2 regions of the Telluria sp. B2 genome follow, and region 2 is predicted to be linked to the other one. Evidence: predicted binding sites of a transcription regulator. Region 2 holds the regulator's gene; the other holds the start of a gene.
What was found. Region 2 encodes FNR, which switches genes on or off when oxygen is low (the NO sensors DNR and NnrR bind a similar motif). Its sites were predicted from a motif close to TTGATNNNNATCAA; they were not measured.
Positions count from the first base shown of each region.

Region 1: the regulator FNR is predicted to act here: its motif matches at 7,466-7,479, upstream of ACSUZJ_RS07640 (universal stress protein).

Region 1 is NZ_CP196525.1:1,707,910-1,719,913, reverse strand. Features, by position in the region: gene asd (aspartate-semialdehyde dehydrogenase) at 1-680, opposite strand, end outside; gene leuB (3-isopropylmalate dehydrogenase) at 823-1,896, opposite strand; gene leuD (3-isopropylmalate dehydratase small subunit) at 1,920-2,567, opposite strand; gene ACSUZJ_RS07660 (entericidin A/B family lipoprotein) at 2,625-2,747, opposite strand; gene leuC (3-isopropylmalate dehydratase large subunit) at 2,791-4,191, opposite strand; gene ACSUZJ_RS07650 (chemotaxis protein CheA) at 4,433-6,322, opposite strand; gene ACSUZJ_RS07645 (protein phosphatase CheZ) at 6,322-7,161, opposite strand; gene ACSUZJ_RS07640 (universal stress protein) at 7,551-8,018, shown strand; gene ACSUZJ_RS07635 (response regulator) at 8,112-8,756, shown strand; gene ACSUZJ_RS07630 (Crp/Fnr family transcriptional regulator) at 9,305-10,102, shown strand; gene ACSUZJ_RS07625 (outer membrane lipoprotein) at 10,223-11,023, opposite strand; gene ACSUZJ_RS07620 (LytR/AlgR family response regulator transcription factor) at 11,151-11,942, opposite strand; gene ACSUZJ_RS07615 (sensor histidine kinase) at 11,939-12,004, opposite strand, start outside.
Region 2 is NZ_CP196525.1:2,252,364-2,264,367, forward strand. Features, by position in the region: gene ACSUZJ_RS10105 (alpha/beta fold hydrolase) at 1-84, shown strand, start outside; gene ACSUZJ_RS10110 (TraR/DksA family transcriptional regulator) at 97-492, opposite strand; gene ccoN (cytochrome-c oxidase, cbb3-type subunit I) at 816-2,297, shown strand; gene ccoO (cytochrome-c oxidase, cbb3-type subunit II) at 2,315-2,932, shown strand; gene ACSUZJ_RS10125 (cbb3-type cytochrome oxidase subunit 3) at 2,934-3,098, shown strand; gene ccoP (cytochrome-c oxidase, cbb3-type subunit III) at 3,091-4,041, shown strand; gene ccoG (cytochrome c oxidase accessory protein CcoG) at 4,038-5,432, shown strand; gene ACSUZJ_RS10140 (FixH family protein) at 5,444-5,959, shown strand; gene ACSUZJ_RS10145 (DUF885 domain-containing protein) at 6,282-8,123, shown strand; gene ACSUZJ_RS10150 (VOC family protein) at 8,506-8,934, shown strand; gene fnr (fumarate/nitrate reduction transcriptional regulator Fnr) at 8,948-9,715, opposite strand; gene ACSUZJ_RS10160 (cytochrome ubiquinol oxidase subunit I) at 9,937-11,388, shown strand; gene cydB (cytochrome d ubiquinol oxidase subunit II) at 11,403-12,004, shown strand, end outside.

The DNA of each region.
Region 1 (12,004 bases), 540 kb from region 2:
AGGTTGCCGCCCAGCGGTACGCCGAACTGTTTCGTTTCCTCGGCGGACAGGCCATGCTGGGTCGCCAGCACGGTGCGGTCGATTTCGAGGATGGCCGATGCCGGATCGTCCAGCAGGTGCTTGACCGAGCTGTTGATGGTGCCGAACTGGGTCAGCAGTTCGCGCATGTGCTGGGCGCCGCCGCCCGATGCGGCCTGGTAGGTCATGGACGTCATCCACTCGACCAGGTCGTACTTGAACAGGCCGCCCAGGCCCATCAGCATGCATGAGACGGTGCAGTTACCGCCGACGAAGTTCTTCACGCCGCGGCCCATGGCGTTCTTGATCACGTCCAGGTTGACCGGATCGAGCACGATAATCGCGTCGTCCTTCATGCGCAGGGTCGACGCGGCGTCGATCCAGTAGCCGTTCCAGCCGGCCGCGCGCAGTTGCGGGTACACCTCGGTCGTGTAGTCGCCGCCCTGGCAGGAGATGATGATCTCGCACTTGGACAGTTCGGCGATGTCGGTGGCGCTTTTCAGTTTGGTTTCGTTCTTCGCCATTTTGGGGGCGTCGCCGCCCGGGTTCGACGTGGTGAAGAACACCGGCTCGATATGATCGAAATCGCCCTCGTCCTGCATGCGCTTCATGAGGACCGACCCGACCATGCCGCGCCAACCAACTAGGCCTACTAACTTCATTTTGTTCCTTTACATTTCAACGATGATCATCGTTCACGCGTGGGCACGGGGCGCCCACCCTACGGTTCTCGGATTGTCAACATTGCGCGCGGGCGCGCAGCCCGCATCGACGTTATTCTAAGCGTTTCGCATCAACGGCGCTTCAGGCCAGCGCGTTGACGACGGCGTCGCCCATCTGTTCGGTAGAGACACGGGTCGTGCCTTCCTCGAAGATGTCGGCGGTACGCAGGCCTTGCGCCAGGACCTTCTTGACTGCGGTTTCGACGCGGTCGGCCTGTTCGGCCTTGCCCAGCGAGAAGCGCAGCATCATCGCGGCGGACAGGATGGTCGCCAACGGGTTCGCGATGCCCTGGCCGGCGATGTCCGGCGCCGAGCCGTGCGAGGGCTCATACAGGCCCTTGTTATTGGCGTCGAGCGAGGCCGAGGGCAGCATGCCGATCGAGCCGGTCAGCATGGCGGCGGCATCGGACAGGATGTCGCCGAACATGTTGCCGGTGACGATGACGTCGAATTTCTTGGGCGCGCGCACCAGTTGCATCGCGGCGTTATCGACGTACATGTGTTCGAGCGCGACGTCCGGATAGTCCTTGTGCACATCGGTGACGATATCGCGCCAGAACTGGAAGGTTTCCAGCACGTTGGCCTTGTCGACGCTGGTCACGCGCCTGTCGCGCTTCTGCGCGGCCTGGAAGGCCACGTGGGCGATGCGGCGGATCTCGCCTTCGGCGTAGCGCATGGTATCGAAGCCTTCGCGCTGGCCCTTGAACGGGCCGTCCGGGCATTCGCGCACGCCGCGCGGCTTGCCGAAATAGATGTCGCCGGTCAGCTCGCGGATGATCAGGATGTCCAGGCCCGAGACCACTTCGGGCTTCAGGGTCGAGGCGCCGGCCAGTTCCGGGTACAGGATGGCCGGGCGCAGGTTGGCGAACAGGCCCAGTTCTTTGCGCAGCCCGAGGATCGCCTGTTCCGGGCGCAGGGCGCGCTCGAGCGTGTCGTACTTGTAGTCGCCGACGGCGCCGAACAGCACGGCGTCCGCTTCCTTCGCCAGCTTCAGGGTCGCTTCCGGCAGCGGGTGGCCGTGGGCCGCATAACCCGCGCCGCCCACTTCCGCGCGCTCCATCTCGAAGGATTCGCCCAGTGCTTCCAGCACGCGCACGGCCTGGGCCATGATTTCGGGACCGATGCCGTCGCCCGGCAGGATTGCGATCTTACTCATATGCGTCGTCATGCGTTCTTCTTTTAGATGGTGTTGGCCAGCCAGGGCTGGCGCGCCAGGTGGCGTTCTTCAAAAGCACGGATCTCGTCGGCGTGGCGCAGGGTCAGGCCGATGTCGTCCAGGCCGTTGAGCAGGCAGTACTTGCGGAATTCGTCAATGGCGAACTCGAAGCCGATGCGGCCGTCGGGGGTGCGCAGCACCTGGTTCTCGAGGTCCACGACCAGCTTGAAACCGCTGAAAGCCTTGACCTCATTGAACAGCTGGTCGACCTGGGCTTCGGTCAGCACGATCGGCAGCAGGCCGCTCTTGTAGCAGTTGTTGAAGAAGATGTCGGCGAAGCTCGGCGCGACGATGGCGCGGAAGCCGTACTGCTGCAGGGCCCAGGGCGCGTGCTCGCGCGAGGAGCCGCAGCCGAAGTTCTTGCGGGTCAGAAGGATCGAGGCCCCCTGGTAACGCGGCTGGTTCAGCACGAAGTCCGGGTTCAGCGGACGCTTGCTGTTGTCCTGGCCCGGCTCGCCGTGGTCGAGGTAACGCCACTCGTCGAACAGGTTCGGACCGAAGCCGGTGCGCCGGATCGATTTCAGGAACTGCTTGGGAATGATGGCGTCGGTGTCGACATTGGCGCGGTCGAGCGGCGCCACCAGTCCTTCGTGTACGGTAAATTTATCCATGTCCTAGCCTTGAATGTCCTCGCCTTGCATCGCCGCTGCGCGCGGCTTCTCGTTTGCTTATTTGCCGCCGGCGCTGGTGACGACCTGGCCGACCTTTTGCACGTCCTTGCCGATGCCCGAAATGGTGTTGCAGCCCGTCAGGGCCAGGGCAAGGAGGGAGAGGGCGATTGCTTTTTTCATGATGTTTCCAGTAGATCAGTATTCAGACAGAAGTGATGCGACATCAGAGCGCACGCACGTCCACGAAGTGACCGGCGATGCCCGCTGCCGCGGCCATGGCCGGCGACACCAGGTGGGTGCGTCCGCCCTGCCCCTGGCGCCCTTCGAAATTGCGGTTCGAGGTCGAGGCGCAGCGCTCACCCGGTTCGAGGCGGTCGGCGTTCATCGCCAGGCACATCGAGCAGCCCGGCTCGCGCCATTCGAAACCGGCGGCCCTGAAGATTTTATCAAGCCCTTCGCGCTCGGCCTGTTCCTTGACCAGGCCCGAGCCCGGCACCACCATCGCCAGTTTCACGTTCGAGGCGCGCTGGCGGCCGCGCACGACGGCGGCGGCGGCGCGCAGGTCCTCGATGCGCGAGTTGGTGCAGGAACCGATGAAGACCTTGTCGATGCGGATGTTCTCGATGGGCGTGTTCGGCTCCAGCGCCATGTAGGTCAGCGCCTTTTCCATGGCGTCGCGGCGCACCGCGTCCTTTTCCTGTTCCGGATCGGGCACGCGGCCGTCGATCGAAGTGACCATCTCGGGCGAGGTGCCCCAGGTGACCTGCGGACGGATGTCGGCGGCGTTCAGCGTGACGACCATGTCGAACTTCGCGCCCGGGTCGGTGTGCAGGGTGCGCCAGTAAGCCACCGCCTGCTCCCACTGCGGGCCGACAGGCGAGAAGGGACGGCCCTTCACGTACTCGATGGTGGTGTCGTCGACAGCCACCATGCCGGCGCGCGCGCCCGCTTCGATCGCCATGTTGCAGACCGTCATGCGCCCTTCCATCGAGAGCGAACGGATGGTCGAGCCGGCGAATTCGATGGCGTAGCCAGTGCCGCCGGCGGTGCCGATCTTGCCGATCACGGCCAGCACGATGTCCTTCGAGGTCACGCCCGGCGGCAGTTCGCCGTCGACCTGGACCAGCATGGCCTTCGATTTCTTGGCCAGCAGGGTTTGCGTGGCCAGCACGTGCTCGACTTCCGAGGTGCCGATGCCGTGCGCCAGGCAGCCGAAGGCGCCGTGGGTCGAAGTGTGCGAGTCGCCGCAGACCACGGTCATGCCCGGCAGGGTCGCGCCCTGCTCCGGCCCGATCACGTGGACGATGCCCTGGCGCTTGTCGTTCATGTTGAAGTAGGTGAGCCCGAAGCTCTTCGTGTTGGCGTCGAGCGTCTCGACCTGCAGGCGCGAGGTCGGATCAAGGATGCCTTCGCGGCGGTCGGTGGTCGGGACGTTGTGGTCGGCCACCGCCAGGTTGGCGGAGGTGCGCCAGAGGCCGCGGCCGGCTTCGCGCAGGCCTTCGAAGGCCTGGGGGCTCGTCACTTCGTGGACCAGGTGGCGGTCGATGTAGAGCACCGTCGTGCCGTCGGCGTCGGCACGCACGACGTGGGCATCCCAGAGTTTGTCGTAGAGGGTCTTTAACATGCGGTTTCCTGTGGCAGGCGCCTGAAATGGGGAAGCGTTTTTGATTATGCACATAATTGTGCAGTGCGGCAAGCGGCAGCCTTCCGCACGATTCTGCCAATTAATGCTTTCTAATGCAAATTTTGTTTGCATGTAAAGACAGGCATGCAAATAAAAAAAGCCTGCGCATCGGATGCACAGGCTTTTTGTTGCAAGGGCCGGGGTGGCCCTTTTTCACCCGGATGGTGCGACCGCGGCGAAATCAGGCCGCCATGCGCACCGTGCTGCGGCAGCCGTCCATCAGGAAGGACAGGCCGACCACCAGCACCAGCTCGCCTTCGGCCGAACGCGCGGTGCCGGTGATGCCTTCGACGGTCAGCGCCGTCATCGGCTTGATCACCAGGTCGGCCGTGCCATCAACCGCTTCCACCGCCAGGATGTAGGGCTGCGGGGCGTTGATGACGATGCCGACGCGTTCCGGCGCTTCCTCGTAGCCGAGGGCGCCGGCCAGCGAGCGCACCGGCAGCGGACGGCCCTGGTCTTTCAGCACCGGCGCGCCGCCGACATTCGAGAAGGTTTCCGGCAGCTCGACCACGCGCTCGACGACCGCCATCGGCAGCGCCAGCGAGGCGCCCGAGGTGGAGACCAGCATGGTCGGCACGATCGACAGTTCGATCGGCAGGCGGATCGCGAACTTGGTGCCCGAGCCGAGCCGGGAATCGATGCGGATCGCGCCGCGGTTCTTTTCCACCGCGGTCTTGACCACGTCCATGCCCACGCCGCGGCCCGAGACCGACGACGCCACTTCCTTGGTCGAGAAGCCCGGCAGGAAGACCAGCTGGTAGGCATCCTCGTCGTTCGGGGCGCCGTTCTCGCCGATCAGGCCCTTTTCGAAGGCCTTCTTGCGCAGCTTGGCCGGATCCATGCCCTTGCCGTCGTCCTGCAGCACGATCATGACGCTGTTGGCTTCCTGCCAGGCTTTCAGCAGGATGAAGGCCTTGGCCGGCTTGCCGGCTGCAACGCGCTCCTCCGGCGACTCGACGCCGTGGTCGAGCGCGTTGCGCAGCATGTGCACCAGCGGGTCGTAGAGGCTGTCCACGACCACGCGGTCGACTTCGGTCTCGGCGCCTTCGATGGTCAGCTCGACGTCCTTGCCGAGGTCTTTCGCCAGTTCGCGCACCAGGCGCGGGAACTTCTGGAACAGGCGGCCGACCGGTTGCATGCGGGTCGCCAGCGTGGCGCGCTGCAGTTCGGCCGAGTAGCGCGAGGCGCGTTCCAGGGTTTCGGTCAGGGTCGCCATCAGGGTGGCGGCCTGGCCTTCGAACTTGAACTGCGACAGGCGCTCGAGCAGCACGGCGGCCTGGTTGGCGGCCTGCACCGATTCTCCCGCCACTTCCAGCAGCGCGTCGAGCTTGACCGCGTCGATGCGGATGCTCTCGTCCTTGGCCGGCGCGGCGGCGGCGCGCGCTTCGGCCACCTTGTTTTCCTGGCGGCGTTCGATGCCGTCCCAGCCCGGCTTGTTGCCGGCGGCGGCGGCAGCCGGCGCGGCCTCGGCCTGGGGCGCGGCCACCGGAGCGGCGGCGACGGCCGCGGGCGCATCGGCGGCGATGGCGTTTGCGGCCGGGACCACGGCGTTGTACATCGCGGTCCAGTCGAGGCCGTCTTCACCGACCGACGAAGCGGCGGATGCGGCGGCTGGAGCGGCCTCGGCAACAGGTGCAGCCGCAGGCGCGGCAGCCGGTGCGGGCGCGGCCGGCGCGGCCTCGGTCTTGCCTTCGATCGCGTCCATCAGGATGCGTTCCAGGTCCTGCGGCATGGACGCGAGCTGTTCCGGCGGGGTGCCGTTGTTCAGGTCGCCCAGCTGGTCGGCCACGAAGCCCGAGGCCTGCAGCGCCGCCTCGATCGCCAGCGGCGTCACGGGAGCGGCGCCGGTGCGCAGCGCGTCGAACAGGTTTTCGGTCAGGTGGCAGGCCGCCACCAGGGCCGGCAGGCCCATGAAGCCGGCGCCGCCCTTGATCGTGTGGAAGGAGCGGAAGACCGCGTTCAGCGTTTCCTTGTTTTCAGGGTCGCGTTCGAGGCGCAGCAGATGCTCTTCAACATTGACTGCCAGGTCCATCGCCTCGACGACGAAATCCTTGAGCATATCGTCCATTAGAATCCCAGCTCGGCAAGAAGGTCATCGACATTGTCCTGGTCCAGCGCCACGTCCGGCACGGACGGCCCCTGCATCAGCGGCGCCGGCGCGGCTTCCTTCTCGGCCAGCTTGGCGCGGGTTTCCGGCGGTGCGTTGTCGCGCAGCAGCTGGGCCAGCTCGTTCTCGACGGTCTTGGTGATCGCGACCACTTTCTTGATCAGCTGGCCGGTGATGTCCTGGAAGTCCTGGGCCATCATGATCTCGAGCAGGCGCGCCTTCTCGGCTTCGGTCGCTTCGGACACGGCCTTGGCGAACTGGCGCGAGTCGCCGGCCAGGGCCTTGAACTGCTCGAGGCTGAGCTTGCCGGAGAACAGGTCGTCCCAGCGCGTTTCCATGTCCTGGGCCTGCTTCGACAGCTTGTCCTGCGCCGGCATGCCGTCGTCGAGGGTGTTGAGCACCTTGTTGGCGGCCTGTTCGGTCAGCGTGGCGACGTATTCCAGGCGGTCCTGGGCGTCCACGATCTGCGACGAGGCTTCGGTCAGCGCGCGGTCGTAGCCCAGCTCGCGCAGCGAGTCATGCAGGAGGCGCACGATGCCGCCCAGGCGTTCGTACATGTTCTTGTCGCCCTCGCCTTCGGCGGCGGGAGCAGAAACGGCAACTGGCGCGGCAGCCGCTGCAGCGGGCACTGCAGCGGCCGGCTGGCTTGCCGCCACCTGTTCGAACAGCGCGTCCAGGTCGTCTTCGTCGACGCTGGCCGGGGCCGGGGCCGGCGCGGCAGGAGCCGGTGCCGTCGCGCTGGCACGCTGGGCCGCCACTTCCTCGAAAAGTGCGTCGAAATCGTCAGCGGCGTCGGTCATAATCCCTGCTTCTCCATATATATAAATGTCACGATCTGCGTGCTTCGGTCCGTTGGGTAATGCGGACTTCCGCGCGCGTGAATTCACCTCGCTGGAAGCCCAAATCGTAGTGAGCGAGTGTAGCAGCGTAGTTGCTCTAGGTAAATGTCGGAGATCGAGGTACAACAAAATGGACAAGGAAACTTAATTCCGCGACAATAAAACCATGCGGTTCCTGCATCTTTTTACAAGCCAGGTGTTGTTTTTGTGGTCGCGTCGATTGTGCACTGTTTTCCCGAGGGCTCTTGCGTAAGCGAACTCATGTTTGAGCAAAGTCAATAGGTTGCGTTATCACAATCCTCTGGCCGCAAAGTAGACGCCACAATACGTGCTGTCAGGGAGGGCTCATCATGTACCGGAAAATTCTGATCACCACCGACGGTTCGGCCGTGTCGCAGCACACGGCCTGCGCCGGCGTCAAGTTCGCGCAGCAGATGGGCGCCGAAGTGCTGGCCCTGTTCGTGGCGCCCGAGTACCAGTACCCCGTCTACGTCGAAATCATCCCGCCCTCCTATCCCAGCGAGGAAGAGTATGTCGAGCAGATGAAGCGCATGGGCGAGGACTACATGGGCCGCATCATGCGTTCCTGCGCCGCAGCCAACCTGCAGCACAGCTGCATGACGGCGTTTTCCGACGCCACCGCGCTGAAAATCGTCGAAGTCGCCGAGCAACAGGGCTGCGACCTGATCTTCATGGGCTCGCACGGACGCAGCGGCTGGGGCCAGCTCCTGCTCGGCAGCGTGACCAACAAGGTGTTGTCGCATACGACCAAGCCGGTGCTGGTGCACCGCCTGATCAGCGAGCCGGCCGCAAGCTGAGCCGAAAAGGGAGCGCGCCGGGACGCACCCGCCCGCGGCGCGCACTGATAATGGAGACAGCCACGGCCTGCCGCGGCACTGGGGGAATGCAACATGATAAGAATCGTCATCGCAGATGATCACACCATCATGCGCGAAGGGCTCAAGCGCATCCTCGACGGCGCGCTCGACGTCGAGATCGTCGGCGAGGCCACCAACGGCTTCGAGGTCCTGTCGCTGGTGCGCCAGGGCGGCTTCGACCTGCTGCTGCTGGACCTGTCGATGCCGGGGCGCAGCGGCGTCGACCTGATCCGCCAGGTGCGCAGCGAGGCGCCGAAGCTGGCCATCCTCATCCTGACCATGCACGAGGAAGAACAGTACGCGGTGCGCGCGATCCGCGCCGGCGCCCAGGGCTACCTGACCAAGGAAAGCGCGGGCACCCAGCTCGTCGGGGCGATCCGCAAGGTTGCCTCGGGCCGCCCCTACATCAGCACCGAGGTGGCCGAGCAGCTGGCCCTGAACATCATGGCGCCGAACGAGCAGCTGCTGCACAAACAGCTCTCGGACCGCGAATTCGAGGTATTCTCGCTACTGGTGGGGGGCAAGTCGATCACCGAGATCGCCAACAACCTGCACCTGTCGGTGAAGACCGTCAGCACCCACAAGACGCGTATCATGCAGAAAATGGGCATGACCTCGCTGTCGGAAATGGTCCAGTACGCGGTGGCGCACCGCCTTCTGGCGCCGATGAAGGCATGATGCGCCTGGCAGGACACGGTGGCTGCGCTGCAGCGTGTCGCCGCGGGGGCGTGCCGTCTTCGACGCCGCGCCGCGGCCCAGGCGCCGGCCCTGAATGACCGGTCGGATGCACTGATGGATGTCGCCGGCACGAAGCGTTGGGTGAATGAAGTTTGACACCGTCCAGTCGCATTCGTGCCACCAGCGCAACGCGCAGCTTGCGCAAACCGGATATCGTGTCCGGTATGTTTTCGCCGCTCCCTCCTTCGGAGGCAGCCTGTTTCGGTAAGAATATTCCTACACTCCTACCAACCGTCCTACCTACACATTCAGCCATTGCTGATACCCCTGCCGAACTCGTGTTGGCATACTGAATCCAGCGTTTCGACTTGCTTGCGATCTACTTTCTCACCGTAAGCCAAGCCTGCCGCTTTTCTGAATTCCTATTGAAGTACCGGTGCGGCCCGGTTGGCCAAGCCCGAATGATTCCTTCACTGGAGATGAGCATGCAGTCCCAGCCAACGACAGATCAACGCAATGCCAGCACGTCGACCATGCATTCGGCCCCAATGGAAGCAGGGCGTCAACGCCAGGGCCGGCTGTGGTCCAACCTGAAGGAGGTCTGCGACCTGCTCCATATCCCGGCCGCGGTCTCGGTCAATTCCGAAGAATTGCTGTTCCAGCACGTGCAGTTCAAGACCGGCCAGCGCGTCCACACCATCGGCCAGGCCTTCGACACCCTGTACATCGTCAACTCCGGCTTCCTGAAAACCGTCCTCATCGACGAGTTCGGCAACGAACAGGTGCTGAGCTTCCCCATGAAGGGCGACATGCTCGGCGTCGACGGCATCCACACCCGCCACTACGCTTCGGAGGCGGTGGCGCTGTCGGACTGCGACCTGATCCTGCTGCCGTTCAAGAAGCTGACCGCCCTGGGCCGCGTGCACATGGAGCTGGAAAACCTGATGTACGGCGTCATGAGCCGCGAACTGGTGCGCGAACAGGCCATGATCGGCATGCTCGGCGCGCTCTCCGCCGAAGCCCGCGTGGCGCGCTTCCTGGTGTCGCTGGCCGACCGCTTCGCCGCCATGGGGTACTCGAGCAAGCTGTTCAACCTGCGCATGACGCGCCACGAGATCGGCAGCTACCTCGGCCTGACCCTGGAAACCGTAAGCCGCACGCTGTCGGCCTTCAACGAGATCGGCCTGATCACCGTCGACCAGCGCACCATCGGCATCAAGGACGCCGAAGCGCTCAAGACCCTGCGCCGCCTGCCGCCCTCGCGTTCGCGTACCAAGCAGGCGGGCGCCAAGCAGAAGGCCGAGCTGGACGCCGCCGGCGACGATCAGATCCTCGCCACGGCCTGAACGACATCCTCATCGCCAGGCCCGGTGTACGGATCGTCGGCTCCGGAAGTTCAGGGTTTCGATACGAGACCGCGAACCTCCGGGGCTGATTTTTTGACCTCGAGGGGGAACACCGCCCCTTCACTGGTCGCGCGAGAGCACCCCGTCGTTCACGCGCACGGCGTCGCCGACCCGGAAGCCCGGATCGTTCTCGTACTGCAGGGTCTGGGTAGCGCCATTGCCCGCATAGCGCACCACGACCTCGTAGCGCTGGCTGCGGCGCGCATTGCGTTCGACGTTGCGCCCGACCATCGCGCCGCCCACCGCGCCGGCAACGGTCGCCGCAGTCCTGCCGCTGCCGCTGCCGACCTGGTTGCCCAGCAAGCCGCCGATGACGGCGCCGCCGGCCGTGCCCAGCATGCCGCCCTGCCCTTCGGCCTCGACCACGTTCACCGCTTCGACCGTCGCGCAGTTGGTGCAGTAGCGCGCCGTCCTTGGCGCCGTGGTCGTGCGCTGGGCGGTCAGCTCGCGCCGGGCCACCGGCGGCGCGCCGTTGCGCACCAGGGTTTCGGGCAGCGTCGCGCTGGCGAAACGGGCGCCCAGGCGCAGGTCGGCGCTGGCCGCGCTGTCGTTGCGGATGCGGTCGTGGGCGCCGACCGTATAGGTGCCGACGTACTGGCCGGGATCGGTTTCGGTCAGGTGCAGGTTGCGCGTGGCGCCATCGATCTTCACGGTCGCGTTGCCGCCGGGCGTGCCATACAGGTCGAAATGCAGCTCGACGCCGGGCGCGATGCGCGGCACTTCCTCGACGTTGAAGCCGCGGATCGCTGGCGTGGGCAGGTTGTCGCGCGCGGTGTGCTGGGCCTGGGCAGGCAGCGGCGCCAGCGTCATCGGCACCAGCGGCAGCAGCGCGCACAGCAGGGTGGCTCGTAATCTCATCATGGCCTCCATCGGATAAGGCGGGTACTTGCACCCGAGGCATGAGAGGAAATTACGCCTGTGCAGCCGCCGTGACCGTGCGCCAGCGTACCGTGCGCGGCGAGCACAAGCGTATTACCGCGGCCGACGCCTACATCTGCCGGAACAGGTGCGCATAGACCGGGCTGACGCGCAGCTTCTCGGGACGGTTGCGCAGCGCCAGCACCACCTTCCCCATCGTGTCGCGCGAGGCCGCGGCCACGCAGCGCATGTTGACCACCGCGCCGCGGCTGACCTGGTGGAAACACTGCGGGTCGAGCTGGGGCAGCAGTTCCTTCAGGCTGAGCCGGATCAGGGCTTCGCTGTCGGCGGTGACGACATTCACGTATTTGTCGACTGCCTGGAAGAACACGACCTCCTCCACCGGAATCATGCGTACGATGTTGCCGACCGCCGCGCGAATCGTCGTCAGGCGCTCCGGGCCTGACGACGCCGGCAGCAGGGCCCGGAGCTGGCTGACCAGCCCGGAAAGACCGGAAAGGCCGCCATCGTCCAGGCGCGCCGCCAGCAGGGTGCGCAGGCGCTCGACCGTGCGCGCCAGGCGCGCATCGTTGACCGGCTTGAGCACGTAGTCGGCGGCGGCATGCTCGAAGGCCTGGACCGCGTACTCGTCGTAGGCGGTGACGAACACCACCTGCGGGAAAGGCTCGGGACCTTCCCAGCGCTCGGCCAGTTCCTCGGCCGCTTCCAGCCCGGTCTGGCCCGGCATCTTGATGTCGAGGAAGAGCACGCCCGGTTTCAGGGCCAGCGCCTGCTCGACCGCGGCCACGCCGTTCGGCGCCGTGCCGACGATCTCGAGTTCCGGCCAGAGCCGTTGCAGGCTGCGCGCCAGGGTGGCGGCAAGGATCGGTTCGTCTTCGGCAATCAGGGCGCGGATGCTCATGGGGTCTCCAGTGGAAGGGTGAGGCGGACGATGGTGCCCTCGGGCTGGGCGGGGGCGAGCAG
Region 2 (12,004 bases):
CGCTGCGCACGGCAAGCGGTCAGGAACTTCGTGCTCGGCACGGATGTCGGCCAGCGCTGCCAGGCGCCGGGGGGCAGCGACTGAGCAGGGGGTGCGCTACATCGTCGGCCCGCGCCCCGTGTGGCCTTCCTTCTCGATGCGGTCCTGGCACTGGATGCAGGTCTGCACCGTGGGCGTGGCCAGCAGGCGCTCTTCCGGGATGTCGCAGCCGCAGGAAACGCAGATGCCATAGCCGCCGGATTCGAGGCGGCCGATGGCGGCGTCGATCTCGTGCAGCAGGGCGGTTTCGTGGTCGGCGAAATGCTGTTCGTCGTGGGCCGTCATTTCGGCTTCGGGCGCATCGTCGCCGATGGCCATGTGGGCACCGGGGCTGATCTGGGGCGGGGTGTCGCCGTCGGTGTCTGTGCGGGCGCGGACCGTGGCAAGGGTTTCTTCACGGGCTTGCTGCAGGCGTTTCGAGACTTCGTCGTGCAGGGATTGCGAGATGGGCATGGGATTTTCCTGTCGATGTATTGGACCGTAGGGTGGGCACGCCGTGCCCACGCGTTACATGTTCATCCTTGAACCGGCGGCCTCGACGATTCGCTCCGCGGCGTGTCCATCCGGGTAACGCTAACGTAATGCATTTTGACCCGCTAACACGACGCATCGTTCCGCGTGGGCAGTGGGGCTGGCTAAATGCCAGCACCACAAACTGCCCACCCTACGGTCCTATCCTGAGTGAAACTGAACATTTTGATTCACATCAAGGATTTTTAAGGTCCAGAAAACTACTCTCCCGGCTGTGATCGCAGTCAATCCATCGGGAGAATAACTTGGAAGGCAGTCTAAACTATAACTACAAGATCGTGCGCCAGTTTGCCGTCGCCACGGTCGTGTGGGGCGTCATCGGCATGGCCGCCGGCGTCTTCATCGCGGCGCAGCTCGCCTGGCCCGCGCTCAACTTCGACATCCCCTGGCTGTCCTACGGCCGCCTGCGTCCGCTGCACACGAATGCGGTGATCTTCGCCTTCGGTATCTGCGGCCTGTTCGCCACCTCGTATTACGTGGTGCAGCGTACCTGCCAGGTGCGCCTGTTCTCCGACAGGCTGGCCGCGTTTACTTTCTGGGGCTGGCAGGCGGTGCTGGTGGCGGCCGCCATCACGCTGCCGATGGGCTTCACGCGCGGCAAGGAATACGCCGAGCTCGAGTGGCCGATCGCCCTCCTGATCACGGTGGTGTGGGTGGCCTATGCGGTGGTCTTCTTCGGCACCATCGTCAAGCGCAAGGTCCAGCACATCTACGTGGCGAACTGGTTCTTCGGCGCCTACATCATCGCGGTCGCGGTGCTCCACATCGTCAACGGCGCGGTCGTCCCCGTCTCGGCCTTCAAGTCGTATTCGGTCTACGCCGGCGTGCAGGACGCCATGATCCAATGGTGGTACGGCCATAACGCGGTCGGCTTCATCCTCACCGCCGGCTACCTGGGCATGATCTATTACTTCATCCCGAAGCAGGCCGAGCGCCCGGTGTATTCCTACCGCCTGTCGATCGTGCACTTCTGGGCCCTGATCTTCACCTACATGTGGGCCGGCCCGCACCACCTGCACTACACCGCGCTGCCGGACTGGACCCAGTCGCTGGGCATGGTGTTCTCGCTGATCCTGCTGGCGCCAAGCTGGGGCGGCATGATCAACGGCGTCATGACGCTCTCGGGCGCCTGGCACAAGCTGCGCTCGGACCCGATCCTGAAGTTCCTGATCGTCTCGCTCTCCTTCTACGGCATGGCGACCTTCGAGGGCCCGATGATGTCCATTAAAACCATCAACTCGCTGTCGCACTACACCGACTGGACCGTCGCCCACGTGCATGCCGGCGCCCTGGGCTGGGTCGGCTTCATCACCATGGGTTCGATCTACTACCTGGTCCCGCGCCTGGCCGGGAAAAAACAGATGTGGTCGATGCAATTGGTCGAAACGCATTTTTGGGTCGCCACCATCGGCATCGTCCTCTACATCGCGTCGATGTGGATCGCCGGCGTGATGCAGGGCCTGATGTGGCGCGCGGTGAACCCGGACGGCACCCTGACCTATACCTTCGCCGAGAGCGTGAAGGCCACCTATCCCTACTATGTGATCCGCTTCACCGGCGGCTTCCTCTACCTGTCGGGCATGGTCCTGATGGCCTTCAACACCTGGAAGACGCTGGCCGGCACCGTCAATGTGGACGCGCCGATCCCGCAGCCGCACAAGCCCCGGCACGCGGCCGATCACGTCGAAGCCTGCGCCGTCGAGACCCGCGTACCGACGCACGCCTGAAACTGGAGTCATTCGCAATGAAAAAATTTACCCATGAATGGATCGAGAAGAATCCCTGGCTCCTGATCGGCCTGGTGATCCTGGTGATCTCCTTCGGCGGCCTGGTCGAGATCGTGCCGCTGTTCTTCCAGAAGTCGACCACCGAGCCGGTCGCCGGCCTGAAACCCTACTCGCCGCTGCGCCTGGCGGGCCGCGACATCTACATCCGCGAAGGCTGCTACAACTGCCACTCGCAGATGATCCGGCCCTTCCGCGCCGAGACCGAGCGCTATGGCCATTATTCGGTGGCCGGCGAATTCGTCTACGACCACCCCTTCCAGTGGGGCAGCAAGCGCACCGGTCCGGACCTGGCGCGCGTGGGCGGGCGCTACAGCGACGAATGGCACCGCACCCACCTGGACAATCCGCGCGACGTGGTGCCGGAATCGAACATGCCCGGCTACCCGTGGCTGGCGAAGACCAAACTGGTCCCGGCCGAGATCGTGCCGAAGATGCGCGCGATGCAGACGCTTTCCGTGCCCTACGGCGAGGAAGAGATCAAGAACGCCCCGGCCGAGCTGGCCGGGAGGACCGAGCAGGACGCGCTGATCGCCTACCTGCAAGGCCTGGGCACCCAGATCAAGACGAGGAACTGACATGGCTATCGAACAACTCTTTGACAGCGCGAGCAGCGTGATGACGGTGGTCTCCTTTGCCACCTTCATGGGCATCGTGCTGTGGACCTTCCTGCTCAAGCGCAGCAGCGACTTCGACCGCGCCGCCGCGCTGCCCTTTGCCGACGAGGAGAAAGACCATGTCTGACTTCACCTCCGGCTTCTGGAACTGGTACGTCGCCCTGATCACGATCGCCTCGATCGCCGGCTGCGCGATCCTGCTGTGGTCGCAGTCGCGCTTTCGCGTGAAGATCGGCCAGGATGGCCAGCCCGAGAAAACCACCGGCCACGTCTGGGACGAGGACCTGACCGAGCTGAACACCCCGATGCCACGCTGGTGGATGGGCCTGTTCTATCTCACCATCCTGTTCGGCATCGGCTATCTGGTGCTCTACCCGGGCCTGGGCAGCTATGCGGGTAAACTCGGCTGGGCATCCACCGGCGAATACAAGGCCGAGCTGAAGCAGGCCGAAAGCGACTTCGGCCCGCTGTTCGGGCGCTACGCCAGCCAGGACCTGAAGGCAGTCGCGGCCGACCCGCAGGCGCGCGCCATCGGCGAACGCATGTTCCTGAACTACTGCGCCCAGTGCCACGGCTCCGACGCGCGTGGCAACAAGGGCTACCCGAACCTGACGGACACGGACTGGCTGCACGGCGGCGAGCCCGACACCATTAAAAAGACCATCATGGCGGGCCGCATCGGCCAGATGCCGGCGATGGGCGCGGCGCTGGGCTCGGACAAGGACATCGAGGCCGTCGCGCATTACGTGCGCAACCTGTCGGGCCTGACCGCCGACCCGGTGAAGGTCACCTTCGGCAAGCCGAAGTTCGCCGCCTGCGCCGCCTGCCACGGCGCGGAAGGAAAGGGCAACACCATGCTGGGCGCGCCCAACCTGGCCGACAAGGTCTGGCTCTACGGCGGCAGCGCCGACACGGTCATGGAGACCATCCGCAAGGGCCGCACCAACACCATGCCCGCCTTTGGCGAATTCCTGGGCGAACCCAAGGTGCACGTGCTGGCGGCTTACGTGTGGAGCCTGTCGAATCCCGCGTCCGGTACGGTTGAAGAGAACAAGGTAGCGTCAAAATGAATGCCCCCCATGAAGCGGTCGTGAAGATGTATGCCGCGCGCGAGGAGATCTATCCGCGCGAGATCAAGGGCCGCTACGCCACGTTGCGCTGGGCCTGCGTCTGGCTCACCCAGCTCCTGTTCTATGGCCTGCCCTGGCTGGCGTGGAACGGCCGCCAGGCGGTGCTGTTCGACCTGGGCACGCGCAAGTTCCACCTGTTCGGCCTGGTGCTCTGGCCCCAGGACTTCATCTACCTGGCGGGCCTGCTCATCATCTGCGCCTATGGCCTGTTCCTGGTCACCGCCGTGGCCGGACGCGTGTGGTGCGGCTTTGCCTGCCCGCAGACCGTCTACACCGAACTCTTCCTCTGGATCGAGCGCAAGATCGAGGGTGCGCGCAGCGCCCGCATCCGCCTCGACCGCCAGCCCTGGACGGTCGAGAAGATCTGGAAGAAGGGCGCCAAGCACGCGGCCTGGCTGGCGGTGGCGCTGTGGACCGGCTTTACCTTTGTCGGCTACTTCACGCCGGTGCGCAGCCTGATGCAGGAGATCGCCGGCTGGCGCGTCGGCCCCTGGGAAGCCTTCTGGGTGCTGTTCTACGGCTTCGCCACCTACGGCAACGCAGGCTGGATGCGCGAGCAGGTCTGCAAGTACATGTGTCCCTACGCCCGCTTCCAGAGCGCGATGTTCGACAAGGACACCCTGATCGTCACCTACGACCGTGCGCGCGGCGAGCCGCGCCGCCCGGGACTGCGCGTGACCGGCGACAAGTCCGCTGAGCGGGTAGGGGATTGCATCGACTGCAGCATGTGCGTGCAGGTCTGCCCGACCGGGATCGACATCCGCAACGGCCTGCAGTACGAATGCATCGGCTGCGCCGCCTGCGTGGACGCCTGCAACAGCGTGATGGACAAGGTCGGGAAGCCCGCGGGCCTGATCCGCTACGCGACCGAGAACGCGCTGGCGAAAGGCTGGGGCACCGCCCGGGTCAGGCGCCGGCTGATGCGCCCGCGCGTGCTGGTCTACACGGCTGTGCTCGGGCTGCTGGTCGCGGCCATGACGTCCTCGCTGGCGCTGCGCACACCCTTGAAGGTGGACGTGATCCGCGACCGCGGTTCGATGGGCCGCGAAGCCGAGGATGGCCGTATCGAAAACGTCTACCGCCTGCAGCTGATGAACACGAGCGAAACGCCGCGCCGGTTCCGGCTTGGGGTAAGCGGCATGGCCGGCGCGCAGATTGTCGATGCGGACGTGGTCGCCCTCGACGGCGCCAGCACGCGTGCGGTGCCGGTGCGGGTGCGCGCCGAAGGCGCCGGCCAGGCCGGCTCGCACCGCATCGAATTCACCGTCACCGCGCTCGACGATCCCGGTGTCGCCGTGCGGGAAGAAGCGGCCTTCATCGTGCCGCGCTAAAGGAGAGGATCATGCAAACCGTTTTGCCCACCTCGGCGCCCTGGTACCGCCACCGCTGGCCCTGGTTCATCATGCTGGGTCCTGTCGCAGTGATGCTGGCCACCGCAGTCACCGTCTGGCTGGCGCTGCGGCAGCCGGACGCGATGGTGGTGGACGACTACTACAAGCAGGGCAAGGCCATCAACCAGGACCTGCGGCGGGACCGCGCCGCCACCAGCCTGAAGCTGGTGTTTGATGCGCGCTTCGATGCGCAAGCCGCGACGCTGGCGGGGCGCCTGCTCAGCTTCGGGCGGCCGATGCTGGCGCCGTTTCGCATCCACCTCGCGCACCCGACCCAGCCGCAGAAGGATCTCGTGCTGGAAGCGCTGCCGGACGATTACGGCAACTTCAGCGTTGGTGTGCCGGGGCTGGAGATGACGCACTGGCATGTCGTGGTCGAAGGCGAGGGCAGGCAGTGGCGCCTGGCGCGCGGCTGGAGTCCGGGGAAGGATGCCGGATTGCGGATCGCAGCGGACGGGGTGTTGTAGGGTGGGTTCTCGAACCCACGCGGTCTCACCGTTCGCGTGTCGGCGACGGCACGACCGCCACGGGCCACGATAAACGGTGCGGGTAAGCGACGGCCCCATACCGCATGGACTCGGGAGTCCACCCTACGATACTGTAGGCGCCGCGGAAACACGGCCGATGAAACGGCGTGGGTTCAAGAACCCACCCTACGAACCCGACCGGCGCATTCGACGTCCGATTCCACCCCGCGCACCGCAGCTGTAAAGACTGTCCTTCCCTAACTCTTCCATGTTAGATTTTCGTCACGGCAATTTGCCGTACGACTAACTAGAAGAGACACCCATGCCCGCACGCTCCCAGCGCATCCTGCGCACCGCCATCGCCTCCCTGTTCGTTCCGCTCGCCATCGCCGGCGCCGTCCTTCCGCAAGCCGCGCTCGCCGCCCCGGCTGCGGCAGCATCGGCGCCAGCCGTCAAACCGAACGCTGCCTTCGACAAATGGGCCGACCAGTTCGCCCAGGAGTGGGTGCGCGGCAATCCGCAGTTCGCCACCGCCACCCAGTACTTCAGCGGCGCCGAACAGGACGCCCTGGACCGCCAGCTCACGCCGCAAACCCCGGCCCAGCGCAAGAAGATGATCGCCAAGGCGAAAGAGGGCATCGCGCGCCTGGACAAGTGGATGGCGGGCCCGCTGGACGAGACCCAGCGCATTTCGGCGGCGGTGATGCGCTGGTCGCTGGCCAACACGGTGGCGAACGAACCTTTCGAGGACCACGGCTTCGTGTTCCAGCAGTTCAGCGGCGCCCAGGTCAGCCTGGTCAACTTCATGACCCAGACCCACCCGATGCGCCGCGCTTCGGATGTCGACAGCTACCTGGCGCGCCTGGAGCAGGTCGGCACCCGCATGGACGAGGCGCTGGCGCGCGCCCGCGCCGCCGCCGCGAAGAAAATGATCCCGCCGCGCTTCATCCTCGAGCGCGCCCAGTACCAGGTCGACACCTTCCTCAAGCCTTCGGCCGCCGAGAACGTGCTGGTGACCTCGCTGGTGCAGCGCACCGCGGCGCTGAAGGACCTGGCGCCGGAGGCGCGCACCGCCGCGATCGCCCGTGCGACCCGCATCGTCGAGGACAAGGTCCGTCCGGCCTACGCCCGGGTGCAGGCCTTCATGGCCGAGCTGCACCCGAAGACGGATGACGTCGCCGGCATTTCGCGCCTGCCGAACGGCCTGGCTGCCTACAACCGCGCGCTGGCGAACTACACCAGCACCAACCTGACGGCGGAGCAGATCCACGCGATCGGCCTGCGCGAAGTGGCGCGCATCGAAGGCGAGATGGACAAGCACCTGCGTTCGCTCGGCTTCAATGAGGGCAGCATCGAGGAGCGCATGAAGCAGCTCGACGCCACTTTCCAGCCCAAGGGCGAGGGCGACCCGCGCCCGGCGATCCTGGCGAAGTATGCCGAGATGGTCAAGGACGCCGAGCGCCGCAGCGAGTCGCTGTTCAACCTGAAGCCGCGCGCGCCGGTCGAAGTGCGCCGCGAACCGCCGCTGACCGAAGCCTCGGCCGCCGCCCACTACAGCCTGCCGGCGCCGGACGGCAGCCGTCCAGGCGTGTTCTGGGTGCCGATGCGCGGCCCGACCTTCAGCATGATCCGCATGCGCAGCCTGTCCTACCACGAGGCCGTGCCGGGCCACCACTTCCAGCTGGCGATCCAGCAGGAGCTGGCCGGCATTCCGAAGTTCCGCAGCCAGCGCATCTTCAGCGGCGGCAGCGCGCACAGCGAAGGCTGGGCGCTGTACACCGAGCGCCTGGCGGTCGAGCAGGGCTGGTATAAAGATGACGTCCCTGGCCTGCTGGGCGCGCTGGGCTCCGAACTGTTCCGCGCCCGCCGACTCGTCGTCGATACCGGCCTGCACACCAAGGGTTGGACGCGCCAGCAGGCGGTCGACTACGGCATCAACGTCGAGGAAGTCGACCGCTACGTCGCCTGGCCGGGCCAGGCCACGGCCTACATGATCGGCATGCTGCGCATCGTCGAACTGCGCGAGAAGGCCAAGGCGGAGTTGGGCGACAAGTTCTCGCTGCCGGGCTTCCACGACATGGTGCTGAGCGCGGGTTCTGTGCCGCTGGACGTGCTGGGGCAGCTGGTCGACCAGTGGATTGCGAAGGAAAAGGCGAAGGCGTAATCCGTCCGGCAAACGGTTGACGTTTCGCGGCGCATGTTGCGGCTGCCAGCGTCAACCGTAGGGTGGGCACTTTGTGGTGCTGGCATTTAGCCAGCCCCACTGCCCACGCGAACGCTTGATCAATCGACTGCTTCGGCCCGAATAGCGCTGCCAGCGTGCAGGCGGAAGCGTTCCGGATATGCATTGGGACGCATTTCCTTGACGCAGCTTCACAGGTACTGAACGCGGCGACGCAACGCAAGCGTCCGCGTGGGCACGGGGTGCCCACCCTACGGTTCGCTCCAGCTTTCCTGTCACCGATCGCTTCTCAACACGCGTCATCTCTGTCACGCCAACTGAGGCATACTCTGGACTCCGTCGACCACTCTACAAGGAGCGCAGCATGGAAACCCAGGAATTGCACCGCGGACGCCTGATCGACCACATCCAGCTCGTCGTACGCGACCTGCCCGCATCCAGACGGTTCTACTCGGCCGTCTTTGAGGTGCTGGGCGTGCCGATGGGCGGCGAGGGCGAGGGGTATTTCTGGGCCGACGAGCTCTTCGTCTCGACGCCGGACAGCGAGGCGGCGCAGGGCGTGCTGACCGGCCGCCACCACCTGGCCTTCCAGGCCGCCGACCGCGCCATGGTCGACGCCTTTTACGAGGCGGCTTTGAAAGCGGGCGGCAAGGACAACGGCGCGCCCGGCGAGCGCAACTACCATCCGGGTTACTACGGCGCCTTCGTGATCGACCCGGACGGCAACAACATCGAAGCGGTATTCCACGGCCCGGCCACGCGCAGCGCGCCGTCGGTCAAGGTCACGTTCTAGGCGTCCAGGGAATTCACGCCATCGGGCTGCACTGCTCGGTGCCGGCCGCGATCGCACGCAGGCGCGCCGGCTCGAGCAGGGTGACTTCGCGCTTGTCGACGGCGATCCAGCCCTGCTTCTTGAAGCGCGACAGCAGGCGGCTGACGCTTTCGATGGTCAGGCCCAGGTAGTTGCCGATGTCCTCGCGCGACATGCGCAGCGCGAAGCTGGTCGAGGAATAGCCGCGCGCGGCATAACGCGCCGACAGGTTCACCAGGAAGACTGCGAAGCGCTGCTCGGCGCGCATATTGCCCAGCAGGAGCATGACGTTCTGTTCGCGCGTGATCTCCTGGCTCATGATGCGGTGGAAGTGGCGCAGCAGGGCCGGCACTTCGCCGAACAGTTCCTCCAGGCGCGAGAAGGGGATTTCGCAGACCTCGCTGTCCTCGAGCGCGACCGCGTCGCAATGGTGGCGGTCGCCGCTGATCGCATCCATCCCCAGCAGTTCGCCGGCCATCTGGAAGCCGGTAATCTGCTGCTCGCCCGCCGCGTTCACCTGGTAGGTCTTGAAGTGGCCGAAGCGCACCGCGTACAGGCTGCGGAAGGGCTCGCCCATGGCGTACAGGCGCTCGTCGCGCTCCAGGCGCCGGCGGCGGCCGATGATCTTGTCGAGGCGGTCGATGTCCGCGTTTTCCAGGCCCATCGGCAGGCACAGCTGGTGCATGCTGCAGGCGCTGCAACTGGCCTTCAGCGCCTTGATGCTGATCGGAGAAGCGGCAGGGGAAGAGGGGGCTTGGGTCATCGGTCCTCGAACAGTCGCGGTCAATACGGGAATTATAGTCCGGTCTGCCACCGCGCCCCAGTCTTTTGACCTGTCGCTGTCCGGCTGGAAAAGGCTGATGAGTGCGTGCAATAGCTCGAGGCGATGCAGCTGTACAGGGCGTCAAGGCGTGGCCAGGTTGCCAATTGTGCGCATGTCCAACCGTGCTAGATTCTGGACACCGCAGATCACGAGGAGTGCTCATGTTCGGCCTATCGGCGTTGGATCTGGCCCGCATCCAGTTCGCATTCACGATGTCGTTCCACATCCTCTTTCCCGCAGTGACCATCGGCCTGGCCAGCTACCTGGCCGTCCTCGAAATGTCCTGGCTGCGCACGAAGCGCCAGGTCTACGTCGACCTCTACCACTTCTGGCTGAAGATCTTCGCCGTCATGTTCGGCATGGGCGTGGTGTCGGGCATCGTGATGGCCTACCAGATCGGCACCAACTGGAGCAACATGTCCGAGTTCGCCGGCAGCATCATGGGGCCGGTGCTGTCCTACGAGGTGCTGACCGCCTTCTTCCTCGAAGCCGGCTTCCTGGGCGTGATGCTGTTCGGCTGGAACCGGGTCGGCCCGCAACTGCATTTCGTGGCCACCTGCATGGTGGCGATCGGCACCCTGATCTCGGCCACCTGGATCCTGGCCGCCAACAGCTGGATGCAGACGCCCCAGGGCTATGCCATCGAAGGCGGGCGCATGGTGCCGGCCGACTGGCTGGCGATCGTCTTCAATCCCTCCTTCCCGTTCCGGCTGATGCACATGGTGGTGGCCGCCTATCTCACCACGGCCCTGATCGTCGGGGCCACCGGCGCCTGGCAGCTGTTGCGCCGGCGCGACAATCCGGCCGTGCGCAAGATGCTGTCGATGGCGATGTGGATGCTCCTGATCGTCGCCCCGATCCAGGCCGTCATCGGCGACTTCCACGGCCTGAACACCGCCGAGCACCAGCCGGCCAAGCTGGCCGCGATGGAAGGGCACTGGCAGAACGAGCCGGGCGAGGCCATCCCCCTGCTGCTGTTCGGCATTCCCGACATGGAGGCCGAGCAGACGCGCTACGCGGTCGGCATCCCGCGCCTGGGCAGCATCATCCTCACTCATAGCTGGGACGGCCAGTTCCCCGGCCTGAAGGATTTTCCGAAGGACGAAAGGCCGAACTCCCTGATCGTGTTCTGGAGCTTCCGCCTGATGGTCGGGCTGGGCCTGCTGATGATCGCGCTGGGCCTGTGGAGCCTGCTGCTGCGGCGCGGTGGGCAACTCTTCACCAGGCGACTGTTCCTGCGCGCGGCCTTGTGGATGGGGCCGGCCGGGCTGGTCGCCATCCTGGCCGGCTGGGTCACCACCGAGGTCGGGCGCCAGCCCTGGGTGGTGTACGACGTGCTGCGCACGGCCGATGCGGTCTCGCCGCATGCTGCGCCGGCGGTGGCGCTGACGCTGGCGATCTTCGTGGTGGCCTACTTCTTCGTGTTCGGCGCCGGCACGGCCTACGTGCTGCGCCTGATGCGCAAGGGGCCGCAGCACTTCGAACTGAACCGGGCGCCCGAGGGCGGGCCGGGCGAGGAGCGCACACCGATGCGTCCGCTCTCGGCCGCGGACGTGGACAACGACGACGAAGGCACGGCCGAAGGCACCGGCGGCGATCGGAAGGGGACCTGAGAGAGGAGCAGACTATGGGCATCGACACCTCGGTCATCTGGGCCGTCATCATCTACTTCGCCGTCTTCATGTACGTGCTGCTGGACGGCTTCGATCTCGGCATCGGCATCCTCTTCCCCTTCGTGAAGCAGAAGCGCGACCGCGACACCATGATGAATACCGTCGCCCCGGTCTGGGACGGCAACGAGACCTGGCTGGTGCTGGGCGGGGAGGGCCTGCTGGCGGCTTTCCCGGTCGCGTATTCCATCATCCTGTCCGGCCTCTACCTGCCGCTGATCTTCATGCTGGTGGGCCTGGTGTTCCGCGGCGTCGCCTTCGAATTCCGCTTCAAGGCCAAGGAACACGAGCGCCACTGGTGGGACAAGGCCTTCATCGGCGGCTCGGTGACGGCGGCCTTCTTCCAGGGCGTCTCGCTCGGGGCCTTCCTGGACGGGATCGCGGTGTCTGGCCGCAGCTATGCCGGCGGCGTGCTCGACTGGTTCGCGCCTTTCCCGATCCTGGCCGGTTTCGGCGTGATCATCGCCTACACGCTGCTGGGCAGCACCTGGCTGATCATGAAAACCGAGGGCGAGCTGCACGAGCGCATGGTGCAGGTGGCGCGCCCGTTCGCGCTGAT